DNA from 3 places in the Aquibaculum sediminis genome. Region 3 is predicted to be linked to each of the others. Evidence: predicted binding sites of a transcription regulator. Region 3 holds the regulator's gene; each other region holds the start of a gene.
What was found. The regulator LexA, encoded in region 3, represses DNA repair genes until DNA is damaged. The targets are predictions, from matches to a motif close to ATGTTCTANTTTGGTTC.

Region 1 (6,456 bases), on a different contig from region 3:
AGCGTAAGGCGCAGGTGCCGCACGCCCTGCCCGGCCGTTTCCAGCCGGCGGCACAGCCGCCCGATCAGGCAATCCACCGCACGGGCAAGGTCCTCCGCCGCGGCCAACGGCTCGCCGAAGGCCAGCCGCACCTCCTGCGGCGGCGAGGGACGGCGCGGAGACAGCGGCTCGCCCTTTTCGCCCAGCGCCTGGCGCAGACGCGCCGCCACTTCCGGCCCGAGCCGGGTCGTGAGGCTCGCCGGCGGAAGCGCCAGCAGGTCTCCGATGCGCAGCAGCCCGAAACGGGCCAGCAACTCCGCCTTGCCCGCCGGCAGACGCAGAGCCGCCAGCGGCAGCGGGGCCAGAGCCTCTCGCTGCGCGCCGGTCTCGATCCGCCGCCGATTGCTTCCCGGCTCACAGCCATGCCGGGCCAGCGCCCAGGCGGCCCCCGGCGTATCGGCCAGCCCGGCCCGCCCGGCGTAGCCCTGCTGCCGACAGCCGGCCAGCAGCGCCCGCAGCAGCGCCTCCTCGCCGCCGAAGAGATGGGCGCAGCCGGTGATGTCGAGCCAGAGCCCGGCCCCGCCGCCGGGCTGCGGCAGGCCGTCCAGGGCGACCCAGGGGGTGAAGCGCTCCGCCCAGTCTGCCAGGCGGGCCAGAGCGGCCTTGTCCTGCTGTGGCGCCGCTTCCTCGCTGCCCAGACCAGGACAGAGCGCCCGGGCCTGTGACAGGGTCATCCCCGGCAGGAGGCCGCCCGCTTCGGCCGCCGCATTGACGGCAAAGAGCAGTTCGCGCCCGCCCTCACGCTGGAACAGCGCAAAGGGCGCGCTGTCAGGCGACGCCCGCCGCCGCTCGATTGCGAAGCGGGGCAGCCAGAGCGAGATCACCCGTCGCATCGTTCCATTCCACCTCGAAACTGGCCGGCCGGCCGCCGCGACAGCGCAGCAGGTCAAGCTGCCAGCGGGCCCGTCCCACCAGATCGAAAGGCAGGCCGGGATCGCTCGGCAGGGCCGCGACCTGCCAGCGGGTCAGCGCCGGACTGCCGGCGCCCCGCTGTGTCGCGGCTGCAGCAGAGCGCTGCAGCAGGAAGCAGGGACGCCCGGCCTTCTCGGCCGCCAACTGCAGGCGGCGCGTCGCCACCGCATCCACGGCATCGACCTCGCCCACCACTCCGGCGAGGGCCGCGCACTCCAGCCCCTGCTCCAGTGCCCAGAGCAGATCCTCCCGCCGGGCCGCACAGGCCCGCAGCAGGCGCGCAGAAGACAGGCCGACCACCGCCGCAGCCGGCGCATGGAGATCGTCGGCGCGGCTGACCCAGAGCAGCCGGCCGGCGCGTGCCGCGAGCAGGCGGGCGGTGAGCAGCAGGAGAAAGCCCGTGGCCGGGCCATCATCCAGTTCGGGGTGTGCCGGGCGCACCTCATGCAAACCGGCCAGAGGCAGGCCACCGCCGGGCAACCGCCGGTCCAGCGCCACTGCCCCCAGGGACAGGGTCGCCCCACCCCTCCTGGCCCCGCCGCCCTGCTCAAGCCGGCGGATACGCGCGCGTAAGACCTCGAGATTCTCCGGCTCACTTCCTGTCATTCGCAGTCTGCATCACCCATCAATGTTCGTGATATGTTCTATTCTCGTTTTTTCCAGCGATCAAGCCCCAGGCCTTGCGTCTTCGTCGTTCCCGTCGGGCCTGTACGCGGTTAAACTGGGAACATGCGGCTTACCCCCGACCTGCTTTTACGCGCCTATGCGCTCGGCGTCTTCCCCATGGCGGAGAATCGCCAGGCAGAGGAGCTGCACTGGGTCGACCCCGATCTGCGCGGCGTGCTGCCGCTCGAAAGTGTGCACCTGCCGCGTCGCCTCCATCGCCGGCTGCGATGCAATGCTTTCCTGGTCACCTGCAACCAGGACTTTCCCGCTGTCATCCAGGCCTGCGCCGCACCCATGGAGAACCGGCCGGAAACCTGGATCAACAGCACCATCGAGCAGCTCTACAGCGAACTGCACCGCATGGGCTTTGCCCACTCCATCGAGGTCTGGCTGCCTGAAGCACCGGCCGATCCGTCAGACGCCGCCCTCACGGAAGAAAGCAGCAACGTTCCGGCAATAAACGGCCGGCGGCTGGTCGGCGGCCTTTACGGTGTCGGGCTGGGCGCGGCCTTCTTCGGGGAATCGATGTTCACCCGCGTCACCGACGCCAGCAAGGTGGCGCTGATACACCTGATCATGCGGCTGCGCCAGGGGGGATTCCAGCTTCTCGACACGCAGTTCACCACGCCGCATTTGCGCCAATTCGGCGCGATCGACCTGCCGCGCGCCCACTACAAGGCGCTGCTCGGCCGCGCCCTGCGCGAGACGGCGGTCTTCCCCGTGGAACTGAGCGAGGAGGCCTTTGCCGAGCAGTTGGCGGCCCTGCGCAGTCCAAGCGCCAAGCCGAAGTGCGACTAGAGCCGACCGTCTCTATCTCTTTAATGGGGATCGGATGGCTCTAACGAACCCTTGGCACATGACACAAGCAAAGCGGTCACAGAACACCATAAGATGAAGCCAAGTAGCACCGAATCCACTTGACCCCAAAAGCAGGACTCGTGCTATTGAGGCAAGAGAAGACCGTAGTTTAGCCAACCTCGGGTCGTGACGGCATGCCGAACCTTTCCAGGAAGCCGCACGACGGCGTTCCCCGGCGGGGCAGAAGCGTTGCGGAGCCAGAGCACGATCACCCGCAGGATTGCGACACCCCAGTCGCTTCGCCGTCAGGAACGCCCACCATGCGCCCGCACGCTCCGCTCGCCCCGGCCAACTATCAGCAGATCTTCGACCGTGCGCCCAACGCTGCGGCCATCCTCAGTCCCGATCTGACCATTCTCGACTGCAATCAGGCCTACGAGGCCGCCGGCGGCATACAGCGCGAAGCGATTATCTCCCGGCCGGTCTTCTCCACCTTCCCCGGCCACGGATCGCCGGGCGAGAAGGTCCTGCGCGCCTCCTTCGCCTACGTCATCGCCCACCGCCGGCCGCACCACATTCCACTGCTGCACTATCCGGTGACGGTGCCGCAGGCACCAGAGGGGGCCTACATCCAGGATCGCTACTGGATGATCTCCAACCTGCCGCTGCTGAACGACGAGGGCGAGCTTTGGGCCATCCTGCATCAGCCGACCGACATCACCGAACTCGCCCAGCAGCAGGAAATCCAGCCGCCGGCCGAACCGGATGATCAGACCTCTGGTGCGCGCCGAGGAACCACAGAAAGGGCGGAGGATTCGAGCCCTGCGACAAACTCACTAGAGAGTTGGGCTCGTGATGTGCAGCGGATTCTTTCGGCCGAGCGTGCGCACCTGCAACAGCTCTTCCAGCAGGCGCCGGGCTTCATCTGCGTGCTGCGCGGCCCGGAGCACATCTACGAACTGGCCAATGACGCCTACTACCAGCTCATCGGCCACCGCCGGATCATCGGTCATCCTCTGGCGCAGGTGCTGCCCGAAGTGGTCGGCCAGGGCTTCCTGGCCAAGCTCGACCGCGCCTTCACAACCGGCGAGCCCTTCATCGGCCGCGCCGTCCCGATCAAGCTGCAGCGGGTGGCCGGCGGCGGCCTGGAACAGCGCTACATCGATCTGATCTACCAGCCGATCCGCGAGCTCGAGGGCGCGATCAGCGGCATCTTCGTGCAGGGACACGACGTCACCGAAGCCCACGAACTGGCGCAGGAGGTATCCTATCAGGCCGCCCACGACTCCCTGACCGGCCTCAGCAACCGGCGCGGCCTGGCGCAGGCCATCATCGACATCGAGCGGCATCCGGGCCCGCACGCGCTGCTCTATATGGATCTGGATCACTTCAAGATCGTCAACGACCGCTGCGGCCACGCCGCCGGCGATGCGCTCCTGCAGCAGGTGGCCACCCTGCTACGCCGGTCCGTCGGCGAGAAAGTCCTGCTCGCCCGCCTGGGCGGAGACGAGTTCGCCCTGGTCCTGCGGCTGAGCGACGAGGCAGGCGCTCTCAATCTCGCCCAGCGTCTCTGTCGCGAGGTCAGGGAACTCGACTTCTTCTGGGAGGGCCAGCGCTACGGGGTGACCATCAGCATCGGCCTGGTTCTCTTCGGCCGGGACCATGGGCTGAGCTACGCCGAAGCGCTCAGTCTTGCCGACGCCGCCTGCTTTCTAGCGAAAGAGAAGGGACGCAACAGAACCCAGCTCAGCAAGCCCAGCGACATCGATATCAGCAGGCAGCAGCGGGACATGGACTGGAACAAGAGGCTGCAGGACGCCCTGCGCGAGGACAGGATCGTCCTCTTCGCCCAGTCGATTGTGCAGTTGCAGACGGATCAGATCGATGGCGTCAGGCGCTGGGAGGTGCTCACCCGCCTCCAGGAAGCCGAGGGACCCTTGATTCCACCGGACAGCTTCGTCCCCGCCGCGGAGCGCTTCGGCCTGATCACGCAGCTCGATGCCTATGTCCTGCGCCGGATCTTCGCCCTGATCGCGCAGATGCAACCGGAAGCCCGCTGCCGTGTTCGCTACTCGGTCAATCTCTCCGGCCTCACTCTTGGCTCCGCCGACTTCCTCGCCCTGGTCGACGATCTGCTTGCGGCTTTCCCCCAGGTACAGCCGGAACAGATCTGCTTCGAGGTGACGGAAACAGCCGCGATCTACAACCTGCAGCAGACCGCCACCGTCATGCAGCACCTGGTGGACCGGGGCTTCCGCTTCGCGCTGGACGATTTCGGCAGCGGCATGGCCTCCTTCTCCTACCTGAAGCAGCTGCCGGTGCATGCGGTGAAGATGGACGGCGCCTTGATCGAACGCAGCCTGACCAGTTCCACCGATGCGCTGATCGTCGAATCCATCACCCGCATCGCCCACAACATGGGGATCAGTGTGGTGGCCGAGTCCGTCGCCTCTACGGAAGCGCTCAACCATCTTCGGGCCCTGGGCGTCGACTTCGGCCAGGGCTTCCATCTGCACCCGCCGGAGCGGCTGGGCAACACCGCGGGCATGGACCAGACCTCCGACGATGACAGCAGGCAACAGGCCTCCTGACAGCCCGGCCGCCACCGCGTGGAATGCTGCGCGCAACTGTGAAGCACTGGTTGCGCGGTTTCAGACTGCTGGATAGGTTAGACCCGATCGCAGTTGAGCGGGAACAAACACCCCCCGCTCAATCGCGTGGATCGGGTCTACTTTCAAAGAGATTTGCTGCCGCGCAGGGGCTGCGGTCAGCACAAGATCGATAAACTTACACTCGGAGGAGAGCATGTCCTGGATGGTTGGTTCCCGTTTTTCGCGACGCGCAGCGCTTGGATTCGGCGTTGCCATGGCCGCTGCAGTCGCGGTCATGCAGCCCGGCACCTCCTCGGCGCAGGAGACGGTCAAGCTGGGTGCGCTGATCCCGCTCACTGGCGGCCTGCAGTCCTATGGTGAGGGATCGATGCGCGGTGTGCGCATGGCGGTGCAGCAGGTGAATGCCGCTGGTGGTCTGCTCGACGGCCGTGAGGTGGAACTGGTGGTCGGCGACACCCAGACCAGCCCACAGCCGGCGGTGGACTCGGCACAGCGACTGGTATCGGTGGAAGGCGTGGCGGGCATCGTTGGCGCACTCGGCTCCGGCAACACCATTCCGGTGGCGCAGACCGTCTCCTCGACCAACAGCATTCCGCAGATCTCCAACGCCTCGACGGCACCGGCGCTCACCACGCTGGAGGATGACGACTTCCTGTTCCGCACCGTTCCCTCGGATGCCTATCAGGGCGTGGCCCTGGCGCAGATCGCGGCCGAGGCCGGCGACACCAACGTCGCCGTGCTCTACGTCAACAACGACTATGGCGAAGGCCTGGCCGAGGCCTTCGAGGAGGCACTGACCGAGGCCGGCGGCACCGTCACCCGCTCCGAGGCTTTCGAACCGAACCAGGCCTCCTATCGCAGCGAGCTTTCCGGGCTGGCCGGCACCGGAGCCGAGGCCCTGGTGCTGATCGCCTATCCCGACGACGGCGGCCTGACCATCGTGCGCCAGTCGCTTGAGGAAGGCCTTTTCGATCGCTTCGTCTTCACCGACGGCATGAAGGCCGAGGGCCTGCTGACCGAGATCGGCGCCCAGTATCTGGAAGGGGCCTACGGCACCGCCGCCCGCGGCGTGCAGAGCGAGGCCAGCGAGCTCTGGCGTGCGGCCTACGAAGCAGAGTACGGCGAACTGCCGCCGCTGCCCTACATCGATTCCGCCTATGACGCGGCCATGATCCTGCTCCTGGCCATCGAGAAGGCGGGCAGCACCGATGGCACCGCCATTCGCGACGCCATCCGCGAGGTCTCCAACGCCCCGGGCGAAGTCATCCTTCCGGGCGAAGTGGAAAAGGCACGCGAGTTGATCGCAGCCGGCACCGACATCGACTATCTCGGCGCCGCCGGCGACCAGGAGTTCGACGAGAACGGTGACGTCTCCGGCACCTTCGAGCACTGGGCGATCCAGGACGGCGAGATCGCCACCGTGCGGGTC
Region 2 (6,456 bases), on a different contig from region 3:
GGCGAGGAGGTCGGTGACGAGTTCATGTACTCGGACATCATCGCCGAGCGCTATGGCACCAACCATCACAAGATCTTCGTCGATAGCCGCGAGCGGCTGCTGCCCAGCCTGCCCGACTGCATCGCCTCCATGTCGGAGCCCATGGTCAGCCACGACGCCATCGGCTTCTTCCTGCTCTCGCAGGAGGTCTCGAAGCATGTGCGGGTGGTCCAGTCCGGCCAGGGTGCCGACGAGATCTTCGGCGGCTATCACTGGTATCCGCCGATGCTGGAGAGCCGGGACCCGGTGGCCGACTATGCTCGCGTCTTTTTCGACCGCGACCATCGCGGCTTCGCCGAGGCGGTGAACCCGGAACTGGTCGGCGAGGACCATGCCCGGCGCTTCGTCGAGGAGCACTTCGCCCGCGCCCGGGCCAGCCGGCCGGTGGACAAGGCGCTGCACATCGACACCACGGTGATGCTGGTGGACGATCCGGTGAAGCGGGTCGACAACATGACCATGGCCTGGGGCCTGGAGGCGCGCGTGCCCTTCCTGGACCACGAGCTCGTGGAACTGGCCGCGCGCATCCCGGCGGAGCAGAAGATCCGCGAGGGCGGCAAGTACGTCCTCAAGGAAGCCTCGCGCCAGGTGATCCCCGAAGCGGTGATCGACCGTCCCAAGGGCTACTTCCCGGTCCCGGCGCTCAAGTACCTGGAGGGTGAGGCGCTGAACTTCGTGCGCGGCGTACTCGACGACCCGCAGGCCCGCAGCCGCGGCCTCTTCCGGGAGGACTACGTGCAGCAGTTGCTCCAGGCCCCCAGCGAACACATCACGCCGCTTGGCGGCTCGAAGCTGTGGCAGATCGCCCTGCTCGAGTCGTGGATGCAAACCCACGAACTGTGAGCCCCTCCGCCATGCAGGATGAGGAAGACGAGGTCATGCTTCCGCGTAGTGAAATGGTCGCCCGCCATCAGCCACCCCCGACGCAGAGCGACATCATTCTCGACTGCGGCTGGGGCCGGCTGCTTTTCGCCCAGACCTTCGCCGATGGGGAAGCGCTGCTGGACGCGCTGCTCAGCGAGGAGGAAGGCCGCCGCGACATCGCCTTCTATGTGGACGATCCGCATGTACTGCTGTCGCGCCGACCGCAGCAGATCTTCCTCGACCCCTCCCACACCTACCGCCTCGACCTGCACCGGGAACTGCCGGAGGAGCGCGATCCCCCCTTCGTCATCCGGCCGCTGGAAAGCCTCGCCGATGCCGAGGCGCTCAACCACTGCTATGCCCGGCGCGGCATGGTGGAGGTCGACCGGGACTTCCTGCTCGCCTGCCGCGGCGACGAGCGCTATCTGCACCTGGTGGCCTGCGATGCGGCCTCCGGCGAGGTTCTGGGCACGGTCACCGGCATCGACCATGAGGCGGCTTTCGGCGACCCGGAGCGCGGCTCCAGCCTCTGGTGCCTGGCGGTGGACAGCCAGGCGCCCTATCCGGGCATCGGTGTGTCGCTCGTGCTGGATCTCGCCCGGCGTCTGAAGGCGCGCGGGCGCGCCTTCGTCGACCTATCGGTGCTCTACGACAACAGTGAGGCCATCGCGCTTTACGAGAAGCTGGGCTTCTATCCTGTGCAGCGCTTTGCGCTGAAGACCCGCAACTCCATCAACGAGAAGCTCTACATCGGCCCGCCGCCGGAAGAGACCCTCAACCCCTATGCCCGCATCATCGTCGACGAGGCGCGCCGCCGCGGCATCGCCGTGGAGATCCTGGATGCCGAGGGCGGCTTCTTCCGCCTGACCCACGGCGGCCGCTCCATCGTCTGCCGGGAATCGCTGTCGGAACTGACCACCGCCGTGGCCATGAGCCGCTGCGACGACAAGGCGGTCACGCACCGCATCCTGGCGGGTGAAGGCCTGAAGGTACCGGCGCAGCAGAAGGCGGGCACGCCGGAGGAGAACGCGGCCTTCCTCAAGAAGCACGGCCGGGTGGTGGTCAAGCCCCTGCGCGGCGAGCAGGGCCAGGGCGTGGCCGTGGACCTGCAGCGGGCGACGGATGTGGAAGCCGCCGTCGCCACCGCGCGTCAGCACTGCGACACCGTGCTGCTCGAGCAGTTCGTCGAAGGCCAGGACCTGCGCATCATCGTCATCAACTTCCAGGTCGTCGCTGCGGCGGTGCGGCGACCGGCGGAGGTCATCGGCACCGGGCGGCACAGCGTGGCGCAGCTGATCGAAAAGCAGAGCCGACGCCGCGAGGCCGCCACCCAGGGCGAAAGCCACATCCCCCTGGACGAGGAGACCGAGCGTTGCGTCAAGGCGGCCGGCCACATCATGGAATCCGTGCTGCCCGAGGGGGAAACCCTCGTGGTGCGCAAGGCCGCAAACCTGCACACCGGCGGCACGATCCACGACGTCACCGAGCAGCTGCATCCCGAACTGGAGGAGGCGGCTGTCCAGGCGGCGCGGGCGCTGGACATTCCCGTGGTGGGCCTCGACTTCCTGGTGCCCAGCCCGGAAGGCAGCGACTATGTGATCATCGAGGCCAACGAGCGTCCCGGGCTGGCCAACCACGAGCCGGCACCCACCGCACAACGCTTCATGGACTTACTGTTCCCTCATCTGGCAAGCTAGGGTCCATGGACCTACACCAGATACCCACCGGCTTCAGCCAAGACCTGCCGCAAGCCCTTCCCATCGACATGGACTACCTCCAGCAGGTGATGCTCGCCCTGCTGGAGCTGCCCAGCCCCACCGGCTACACCGACCAGGTGGTGCACTGGACCTGCGAGGAGCTTGAGCGCCTGGGGGTCGAATTCGAACTGACCCGCCGCGGCGCCATCCGCGCCAACATCCAGGGCAGCCGCCGCGCCCCGGACCGGGCCATCGTGGCGCACCTGGACACCATCGGGGCCATGGTCTCCGGCCTGAAAGACAATGGCCGGCTGGTCATCACGCCCATCGGCACCTGGTCGAGCCGCTTTGCCGAGGGCGCGCGGGTCACTGTCTATACCGATCAGGGCTCGCGCAGCGGCACCATCGTCCCACTCCTGGCGTCCGGCCATGCCTTCGACACCGCCGTCGACACCCAGCCGGTCACCTGGGACCAGGTGGAACTGCGCCTCGACGAGCAGGTCTACTCCCGCACCGATTTGGAGATGCTGGGCCTGGCGGTGGGCGACTTTGTCGCCGTGGACGCCAACCCACGCGTCACGCCGGCCGGCTTCATCGATTCCCGCCACCTTGACGACAAGGCCGGCGTGGCCTGCCTGCTGGCCGCGGTCAAGGCGGTGATGGACTCCGGCGTGGTGCTGCCGGTGGACTGCCATCCGCTCTTCACCATCTCCGAGGAGGTGGGGGTCGGCGCCTCGGCGGTGCTGCACCAGGACGTGGCCGAGATGGTCGCCATCGACACCGCGCCCCAGGCGCCGGGGCAGGAGTCGATCGAGACCCGGGTCACCATCGGCATGCGCGACTCCTCCGGGCCTTTCGACTGGCACCTGACGCGCAAGCTGATCGCGCTGTCCCAGGTCAACTCCATCGCCCATGTGCGCGACGTCTTCCGCTTCTATCGCTGCGACGCGGCAGCGGCCCTGGAGGCGGGCAACGACATCCGCACCGCCATCGTCTGCTTCGGCACCGACGCGACCCACGGCTATGAGCGCACGCACCTGCACGCCCTGGAAGGCGTCGCGCGCCTGCTCTCCGCCTACATGCAGGCTCCGCCGGTCTCCTCCAGCGACCAGCGCAAGCTGGCCCATCGCGAGGACTTCAACCAGCAGCCCATGGAAGAGGCCGGGGAACACCCGGACCCCGGCCCGGAAGCCGCCACCGCCCAGACCGAGCCCTACCCCGAGGCCTGGCGCAACAGCTGAGGCTGTCAGCCCCGAACCTCATAGCGGCAGCAATCCCTCCCTGTCGGTGTCTTCGGCAGGCGTGAGCAGGGATGAAAGCGTCACCCCCAGCAGGCGCACGCCCTTGGGCACCGGCAGCAGGGCCGAAAGCAGGGCGACGCTGACCGCTTCCAGTTCCTCGCGGTTCGCCACCGGCTGCAGCAGCGTGCGGCTGCGGGTGATCTGGCGGAAATCGGCGTACTTCACCTTCAAGGTCACGGTGCGCCCGCGCAGGCCCGCCTGTTCGCAGTGTTTCCAGACCTTGTCCAGGATCGGCTGCAGGGCCGCCCGCAGGTCCTCCGGGGTGTAGAGGTCCTCGAAGAAGGTGTTCTCCGCGCCCAGGGATTTGCGCACCCGATCCGGTTTCACCGGTCGACGGTCGATGCCGCGGGAAATCCAGTAGTAGTGCGGCCCGGCCTTGCCGAAATGCGCCTGCAGGAAGGCGAGGCTGCAGCCGCGCAGATCGCGGCCGCTGTGCAGGCCCAGCCCCTGCATCTTCGCCGTGGTGGCCGGACCGACGCCGTGAAAGCGCCCCACCGGAAGCTCCTCGACGAAAGCCGGGCCCTCGGCCGGCGTGATCACGAAGAGCCCGTCGGGCTTGCGCTGGTCGGAGGCAAGTTTGGCCAGGAATTTGTTGTAGGAGACCCCGGCCGAGGCGGTCAGCCCGGTCTCTGCCCGAATGGCAGCACGGATCGCCTGAGCGATGTGGGTCGCGGAAGGCAGGCCTTTCAGGTTTTCGGTCACGTCGAGATAGGCCTCGTCCAGGGACAAGGGCTCGATCAGGGGCGTGTAGCGGGCGAAGATCTCACGGATCTCCCGCGAAATCGCGCGGTAGACCTCGAAGCGCGGCTTGACGAAAATCAGCTCCGGACATTTGCGCCGCGCCGTGACCGAGGGCATGGCCGAACGTACGCCATAGCGGCGCGCCTCATAGCTGGCGGCGGCCACCACCCCGCGCTCGCGTGCACCGCCCACCGCCACGGGACGACCGCGCAGGCCCCGATCGTCGCGCTGCTCCACCGAAGCGTAGAAGGCGTCCATGTCGATGTGGATGATCTTGCGCAGCGGCTCTGCCTGACCTTGAGCCGCGTTACCCTGCTCTGCTGCCGCCTGTTGCTGCGTCACCGTCGTTGCGCCCGCCACGCACACTGCCTACCTTCAATCCCAGGCGGCAGAGAACTCTTTTCCCCTTTTGTTCGCAAGTCCCTCCCGTGCGAAAGAAGGCCGCGACTGCCTCTCCTGTGCGGAACTGCGGCCCGCACAGGCGATTTATACCGGAGCGAGGTCAGGCAAGGGCGAGAGGTGCGCAGAGCATGGTGATCAACAGTCCGCAAGCATTGCTACTGCACGAGCTGCGCCTGGCCGAGAACGCCGAGGAACAGCTGCGCGACATCATGCCGAGTCTGCTGTCCGCCACGCCCAGCTCCCGGCTGCAGCATTTGCTGGATCAGCGCCGCTGCGAAGGTGAACGGGTGCTGAGCGACATCCGCGGCTGCCTGGAACTCCACAGCGAGGAGGAGGGCCAGGTCCACAACGAACCGATCGCGGCCCTGGTGCAGGACACGCGACGGATGATCGCGGCAGCCGGAACGTCGGAGTTGAAGCAACTCGCAGCCGCGGCGGCCGCCCGCCGCCTGCAGCACCTTTGCCTCGCCGGCTGGGCCAACTTGCACCTGCTCACCACCCGCCTGGGCGATGAACCCGCAGCGGAGCAGCTCGCCAGCGCCCTGGAAGAAGGTCAGCGCTGGGACCGGCAGTTCGGGGATCTTGCCCTGCAGGCAAAGGATCCGGCTGACGGGGAGACATAGCGCGCAGCAGAACGCTCACCCTGCTCTTCTGTATCGGGGCCGTCCTCCATCCTGGCTAAAGCCGATCCTCGCCAACGGCGTGCCGCCTCGGCACCTCCGCCAGCAGATTGAGTTGCAGCCAGGAGGGGAAGTCCCGGCAGAGCTGCCTGGGTCCGTGCACCTCGATCCTGCCGTCGGCCAGGGCGCGGCGGAGTGGAATGTCGCCATACCAGACCAGGGTCACGGTGCGGCTGTCCGTGGTCACGAAAAGGTCCACCTCGAAGCCCGGGTCGGTGATGCAAAGCTCGACACCGCCAGCTTCCCCCACGATCCAGCGACAGCGCCTGGTCTCCGGCTGATCGGTGAATTCGAACTGGATCACCGTGCGCGCCGTTGGCATGCGCTCGCAATGCATGCGGCGGTGCATGTCCCACATCACGAGATCGGGATCGGCCCGATCCCTGCTGAGGGTGGCTGGCAGCCACTGCTTGCTCCAGCTTGCCAGGCTTTCGATGGTCGGCACCAGCGCCTGGCCGGCCTCGGTCAGCCGGTACTCGCTGCGCCTGCCGGTATATCGTTGTTCAAGAATTCCTGCGTTCTCGAGCTCTGTCAGCCGGCGCGAGAGCAGGGCCGGCGACATGCGCGGCACACCGCGGTGGATCTCGTTGAAGCGCCGACTGCCGAGACAGAGCTCTCGCAGCACCAAGAGCGTCCATCGAGCGCCGACGATCTCGGAGGCGAGCGCCAGCGGGCAGAACTGTCCGTAACCCTTCATGCCCCGGAATCCTTCCTGGCTTGATCCACACGCCG
Region 3 (6,456 bases):
CCGGAGGCGATTGCCGTTCTCGCAGGCACGATCACCATGACGCCGGGCACGGTCAGCAGCGACCTTTCCGCGGACAACCGCAGCCTCTTGGTGCATTGCCTAGATACCGGCGATCCGGAGACGACGGTGCGGGACATCAAGCAGCGCTATGAAGCGCGCCTCAGGGAGATCTTCGAATGATCGCCGCTGCCATCACCTTCGGCTTTGCCGCCATCGGCCTGGCGCTTCTGCTGAATCTCTACCGACTGGCGCTCGGACCCGGCATGCCCGACCGAATCCTGGCGCTGGACACCATGGTCATCAACGCCATCGCCCTGATCATGCTCTACGGCATCGCCCAGGAAACCACGGTCTACTTCGAAGCGGCCCTGCTGTTCGCGATGGTCGGATTCGTCTCCACCGTGGCCTTTTGCAAGTTCATCCTGCGCGGCGACATCATCGAATAGGGAGGAGAGGACATGGACTTTCTTGCGGAAGCATTCGTTGCCTTCCTGATCGTCGTCGGCGGCATCTTCGGGCTGGTGGGTTCCTATGGCCTGGCAAAGCTCCCGGACACCATGATGCGCCTGCACGCCCCTACCAAGGCCACCACGCTGGGCGTCGGCAGCATCCTGATCGCGTCGATGGCCTATTTCCTGTTCTTCGAGAACCTTTTCTCCGTCCATGAACTGCTCATCACGCTGTTCCTCTTCATCGCAGCGCCGCTGACCGCCAACGTGATCGCCAAGGCGCATCTGCACGACGACCGCGTCGACCCCAAACAGCTCCCCGCCCCCGATCCCCAGGCCTCGGGTCAGGTGCCCGGCTGGTCCACCTTCGACCCGGAGGCTGAGCGCCAGGACGTGCGCTAAAGTCTCGACGTGCGTTGAGGTAACGCTGCCACCACGGCGGGCTTGACCAGGAATCAGAACAACACTAGAACAAGTGTAGGTTTCCGCTTCGTTCCGTTGCGGGCCGGCAAAGGAGACGCCCGTCATGCTGACCCGTAAGCAGCACCAGCTCCTGCTCTTTCTTCATCGCCACCTGAGCGAGGAAGGCGTATCGCCGTCCTTCGACGAGATGAAGGATGCGCTCTCGCTCAAATCGAAATCCGGTATCCACCGATTGATTACCGGCCTGGAGGAGCGGGGCTTCATTCGCCGCCTGCCGCACCGCGCCCGCGCCATCGAGATCCTGCGGCTGCCTGACGAAGTGGCAGGGCAGCATGGCCATAGTCCCTCTGCCGTCACCGGCGAAGCGCGGCGTTTCACTCCGAGTGTGGTGGAGGGCGCGCGGGCTTCAGCCGCCCCGCTGCGCGCACAGGGAAAGCCGCCGCAGGGAGCAGCAATTCCGGGTGGCGAAAGCGCAATCGCCGCACTCCCGCTCTATGGACGCATTGCCGCCGGCACGCCGATCGAGGCATTGCGCGACGAGTCGAACTATATGCAGGTGCCGCGCAGCCTGCTGAGCCGCGGCGACCACTACGCCCTCGAGGTCGAAGGCGATTCGATGATCGAGGCCGGCATTCACGACGGTGACACGGTCATCATCCAGCGATGCGAGGACGCCGAGAACGGGGAAATCGTGGTCGCGCTTGTGGACGGCGAAGAAGTCACCCTCAAACGCCTGCGCAAGCGCAAGGGCGCAATCGCTCTCGAGCCTGCCAATCCCACCTTCGAAACCCGGCTTTTCCCGCCGGATCGGGTGCAGGTGCAGGGACGCCTGGTCGGACTGATTCGCCGCTACTGAGAGACAGGCCGGCGGTGCCATCGGCTGACAACAGCTAGTCCGCATTGATCCGGCTCCAAGGGCGGTGACCACGCTGTTCCGAAACTCGCTGCAAGCGATAGCGCCCCGCACCTTCCAGCCACAGTGCCAGTCCGCCATGGCGGCGAAGGTCGCGCCGATCGATCACCTGTTCTGGTCGACCGACACCTTCAGCGCAGCCGGGCGGTACGGGAATCGCGGCCAACAGCAGGTCGGCCCGCCGGCAATCCTCCTCCAGGGCGTCCCCCTCGAAGACCACAGCCACCTCGAGTCCGCCGCGAGCCAGTACGCACCCCAGGTCGTCGCAGGCGATGCGAGGATGGGAAAGATCTCCGGCCTGCGGCAAGCGTTCGCCTTCCGCCAGCCCTGCCCGCCCGAGCCACTGCTCGGCGGAGAAGCGATTGACGCGGCGCGAATTGAACAGCAGTTCACCTTCCCGCCCCTGAACCGCCAGCAGCCGTCCGTCCCCTGACAGCACCAGGTCCGGGGGCGAGGTCCAGGCGCTGGATGCCAGGCCGAACAGAAGCGGCAGCAGCCCGGCGAACCGCCAGGGCCTGCGCCAAAGACACAGCCAGAGTCCGCCAGCAACGCAGGCGATGAACCCCCAGGACGCCATGGCCGGTAGACGCAGGACCGCGCCTTCGAGTGCGGCGACCGAGCCGGCAACCCGCAGAACGACGTCGATCCCCTGCCCCATCAACCAGAGCGGCGGCGCCTCCCATCCCAGCGGCATGACCAGCAAGGACACAATGGCGAGCGGCATGACCAGCATCGCGGTGACAGGCACGGCGAAAAGATTGGCCACTATGCCGTAGAGGGGCACGGTCTCGAAGTGGTGCAGGGTGAAGGGCGCTGTGGCCACACCGGCGATGAGCGAGGTCAACAGCAGTCCGCCGAGATAGACCAGGGGCCGGGGATACTGCCGTATACCACCGTCGCGCCAGCGCCGTTCGCGCCAGGACCGCAGCGCCTCGTAGCCGGCAACCAGTGCCACGACGGCGGCGAAGGACAGCTGGAAGCTGGCGGACAGTAGACTTTCCGGGGTTAAGAGCAGCACCGCAATCGCTGCCCAGGCGACCAGACGCAAGCTGATGGCGGTGCGGTCGGTCAGAACCCCCAGCAGCACCAGCGCCGTCATCAGGAATGCCCTCTGGGTCGGAACCGGCGCGCCCGCAAGCAGCAGATAGACTCCGGCTCCGAGCAGGGCCACCACGGCGGCATAGCGTTTGATGGGATGGCGCAGCGCCACTGCCGGCCAGAGCGCCAGGCCTGAGCGGACGACGAGGAAGAGCGATCCGGCCACGAGCCCGATATGAAGGCCTGAGATAGCCAACAGATGCGCCAGCCCCGAATCCCGCACGGCCTCCAGCGCCTCCGACTGGATGGCGCCGCGCTGACCCGTCAGCAGCGCCACCGCCACCCCGGCACTGGGCTGAGGCAGAGCGGCCAGCACCCGTTCGGTTACGGTCTGACGCATGCCGCTCCAGAAGCCTTGCCAGCGCGCAGCCAGCCCCTGCGTCTGCGGTGCTTCGGCTATCAGTTCGGGCGGCCCGAAGGCAAAGCCCACGCCACCCAGCCGCTGAAACCAGGCAGCACGGGCGAAATCGTAATCGCCCGGCGCCGCCGGAGCCGGCGGCGGGCGCACGCGCGCGAGAAAGCGTAGTCGGGTTCCCGGCGCGACCGAGCCGCTGGCCGAACGCGCGGCGATGCGCAGGTAGGCCGGCGTGGCATCGGAGGACACGTCCTCGAGCACTGCCTCGTCGAGCAGGAAGCGATAGCCGCGCAACAACGGCTCCGCGGCCACCACCCGCCCTTCCACGTTGATCGGCCCGATCTCACGCGTCAGCACCGGAGCCGCAACGGAGTGGCTGCGCAGTTGCGCAACCTGGAAGCCGAGCAGGCAGACGGCGCAGATCAGCGTCAGCAGCACCCGCTCCCGGTCGCGCCGCCAGCGCAATGCCGTCGCAGCCAGCGCGCCCCAGAGTGGGAGCGTCGTCAACAGCGGCGGCTCGACAGGCAAGAGGAAGTAAATCGCGATGCCAAGCGCCAGCAGCGGCGCAAGCCAGAGGATCCAGCGCTCCCGCTCCTCCAGCAGGCGGGTGAACAGGAAAGCGCGCAGATGGGCTGCTGTCGGCATGACCCGCCTTGTGCGGCCGGTGAAAGGGGCGATTGCTATTTTAGACTGTTTTTCTAACCTGAACACTCCTTGAGACGGAAGCGACAAGCAGGCCTGAACGGGCCCAGCTGTCGTCGCCCGTGCGCGCGGCTTTCTCCTGTGCTAGACACGCCGTCGCGTGGTCACACTGCCGCGGCATGCAGGCTGCGTTCCTTGTTCGAACTTACAGGAGGCCACTCCGGCGCATGAGTGTCGTCACCCGCTTTGCTCCCTCCCCAACAGGGTTCCTGCACATAGGCGGCGCCCGTACGGCGCTGTTCAACTGGCTCTATGCCCGGCACCACGGTGGGCAGTTCCGTCTGCGCATCGAGGACACTGACCGCAAGCGCTCGACCCCGGAAGCGATCGAGGCGATCCTCGATGGTCTGCAATGGCTGGGTCTGGGGTGGGACGACGAGGTTGTTTACCAGTCCGCACGCGCCGAGCGGCACGCGGAACTGGCACGCGCGCTGCTGGCGAGCGGCCACGCCTACCACTGCTATGCGAGCCAGGAAGAGCTGGAGCAGATGCGCCAGCTTGCCCGGGCGGAAGGCCGCCCGATGCGCTACGATGGGCGTTGGCGCGATCGCGATCCGGCCGAAGCGCCCGAAGGCGTGGACCCGGTCGTGCGCCTGAAAGCGCCCACCGAGGGCGAGACGGTGATCGAGGATGAGGTCCAGGGCAGCGTCCGCGTCGCCAACGAGCAACTGGACGACATGGTGCTGCTGCGCGCCGACGGCTCCCCGACCTACATGCTTTCCGTGGTGGTGGACGACCACGACATGGGCATCACTCATGTCATTCGCGGCGACGACCATTTGACCAACGCCTTCCGCCAGACCCAGCTCTACCGGGCGCTGGGCTGGGACGTACCGCGCTTTGCCCACATACCGCTGATTCATGGCCCCGATGGCGCCAAGCTCTCCAAGCGCCACGGCGCCCTGGGCGTGGAGACATACCGCGACATGGGCTACCTGCCGGAAGCGCTGCGCAACTATCTGCTGCGGCTCGGCTGGGGCCACGGCGACGAGGAAATCATCTCCACCGAGCAGGCAATCGCCTGGTTCGACCTGCCCGCCGTCGGCCGTTCGGCCTCGCGCTTCGATTTCCAGAAGCTGGAGCATCTGAACGCCCACTATCTGCGCGAAGCCGATGTTGCCCGGCTGGTCGATCTCATCGTTGAACGCTTTGAGGAAGAGGTGGGCGCAACCGGGCGCCAGCGCCTGCTCGCCGGCATGGCCGGATTGAAGCCGCGGGCGCGTACCCTTGTCGAACTGGCTGAACTGGCGCACTTCTACGTCGCGCAGCGGCCACTCACGTACAATGCCAAGGCCGAAAAGCTGCTCGCCGCAGAAGCGGCACCGGCATTGCTGAGCGCCCTGCGCGACCATCTGTCGGGCCTGCCCGACTGGACGGAAGCCGCGATCGAGGAGGCCGTGCGTGCCCAGGCAGAGGCCCAGACGGTCAAGCTGGGTGCCGTGGCGCAGCCGTTGCGCGCAGCTCTGGCTGGCTCCAACGTCTCACCTGGCATCTTCGAAGTCGCCGCCGTGCTTGGGCGGGAAGAAGCTTTGGGCCGCATCGACGACGCAATCACCGCAACGAAACAATCAGGCTCTACAGCCGATTGATCGCGGCGGCATTTCGGCCTTATGCTGCGCTGCACCCATGGCTCGCCCCGGCGAGCTCCCCGCTCAGGGCGGTGCACCGCGCGAGGCAGGCACTATGGGAAGGGAAGTAAATGAGTAACGCAAAGTCACAGGGCAACAAGACCGCCACCCTGACCGATAACGACACCGGACAGAGCTGGGAATTCCCGATCCTGGATGGCAACGTCGGGCCTCGGGTCATCGACATCCGCAAGCTCTACGGTGAAACAGGCATGTTCACCTACGACCCGGGCTTCACCTCGACCGCATCCTGCGATTCCGCGATCACCTACATCGACGGTGACGAAGGCCTCCTGATGCACCGCGGCTACCGCATCGAGGATCTGGCCGAGAAATCGGACTTCATGGAAGTCTGCTACCTCCTCCTGCACGGCGAACTGCCGAGCCGGCTGGAGAAGGACAAGTTCGTGCACAACATCACCTACCACACGATGCTGCACGAACAGATGAACTACTTCTTCCGCGGCTTCCGACGCGACAGCCATCCCATGGCCGTCATGGTGGGGGTGGTCGGGGCACTCTCCGCCTTCTATCACGACAGCACCGACATCACCGACCCGCACCAGCGCCTGATCGCCTCGCACCGCTTGATCGCCAAGATGCCGACCATTGCGGCCATGGCCTACAAGTACTCGGTCGGCCAGCCCTTCGTTTATCCGCGCAACGACCTCGACTATGCCTCCAACTTCCTGCACATGACCTTTTCGGTGCCGGCGGAGGAGTACAAGGTAAACCCCGTGCTGTCGCGGGCGATGGACCGCATCTTTATCCTGCACGCCGACCATGAGCAGAACGCCTCCACCTCAACGGTGCGGCTGGCGGGCTCCTCCGGCGCCAATCCCTTCGCCTGCATCGCAGCCGGCATCTCCTCGCTTTGGGGTCCGGCGC

Region 1: ABZ720_RS17050 (ImuA family protein) is a predicted target of LexA. The motif match lies at 1,591-1,607, and genes of this name have one in related genera.
Region 2: dinB (DNA polymerase IV) is a predicted target of LexA. The motif match lies at 5,041-5,057, and genes of this name have one in related genera.

The regions. Positions count from the first base shown of each region.
Region 1 covers NZ_JBFCVK010000013.1:39,164-45,619, reverse strand. The annotation lists gene ABZ720_RS17055 (Y-family DNA polymerase) at 1-872, opposite strand, end outside; gene ABZ720_RS17050 (ImuA family protein) at 808-1,557, opposite strand; gene ABZ720_RS17045 (leucyl/phenylalanyl-tRNA--protein transferase) at 1,681-2,415, shown strand; gene ABZ720_RS17040 (putative bifunctional diguanylate cyclase/phosphodiesterase) at 2,736-5,006, shown strand; gene ABZ720_RS17035 (ABC transporter substrate-binding protein) at 5,230-6,456, shown strand, end outside.
Region 2 covers NZ_JBFCVK010000013.1:23,785-30,240, reverse strand. The annotation lists gene ABZ720_RS16985 (N-acetylglutaminylglutamine amidotransferase) at 1-882, shown strand, start outside; gene ngg (N-acetylglutaminylglutamine synthetase) at 918-2,600, shown strand; gene ABZ720_RS16975 (osmoprotectant NAGGN system M42 family peptidase) at 2,606-3,841, shown strand; gene dinB (DNA polymerase IV) at 3,860-5,002, opposite strand; gene ABZ720_RS16965 (DUF892 family protein) at 5,173-5,667, shown strand; gene ABZ720_RS16960 (winged helix-turn-helix transcriptional regulator) at 5,723-6,421, opposite strand.
Region 3 covers NZ_JBFCVK010000006.1:19,083-25,538, forward strand. The annotation lists gene ABZ720_RS10595 (Na+/H+ antiporter subunit E) at 1-180, shown strand, start outside; gene ABZ720_RS10600 (K+/H+ antiporter subunit F) at 177-446, shown strand; gene ABZ720_RS10605 (Na+/H+ antiporter subunit G) at 459-851, shown strand; gene lexA (transcriptional repressor LexA) at 976-1,728, shown strand; gene ABZ720_RS10615 (ComEC/Rec2 family competence protein) at 1,763-3,883, opposite strand; gene gltX (glutamate--tRNA ligase) at 4,108-5,529, shown strand; gene gltA (citrate synthase) at 5,640-6,456, shown strand, end outside.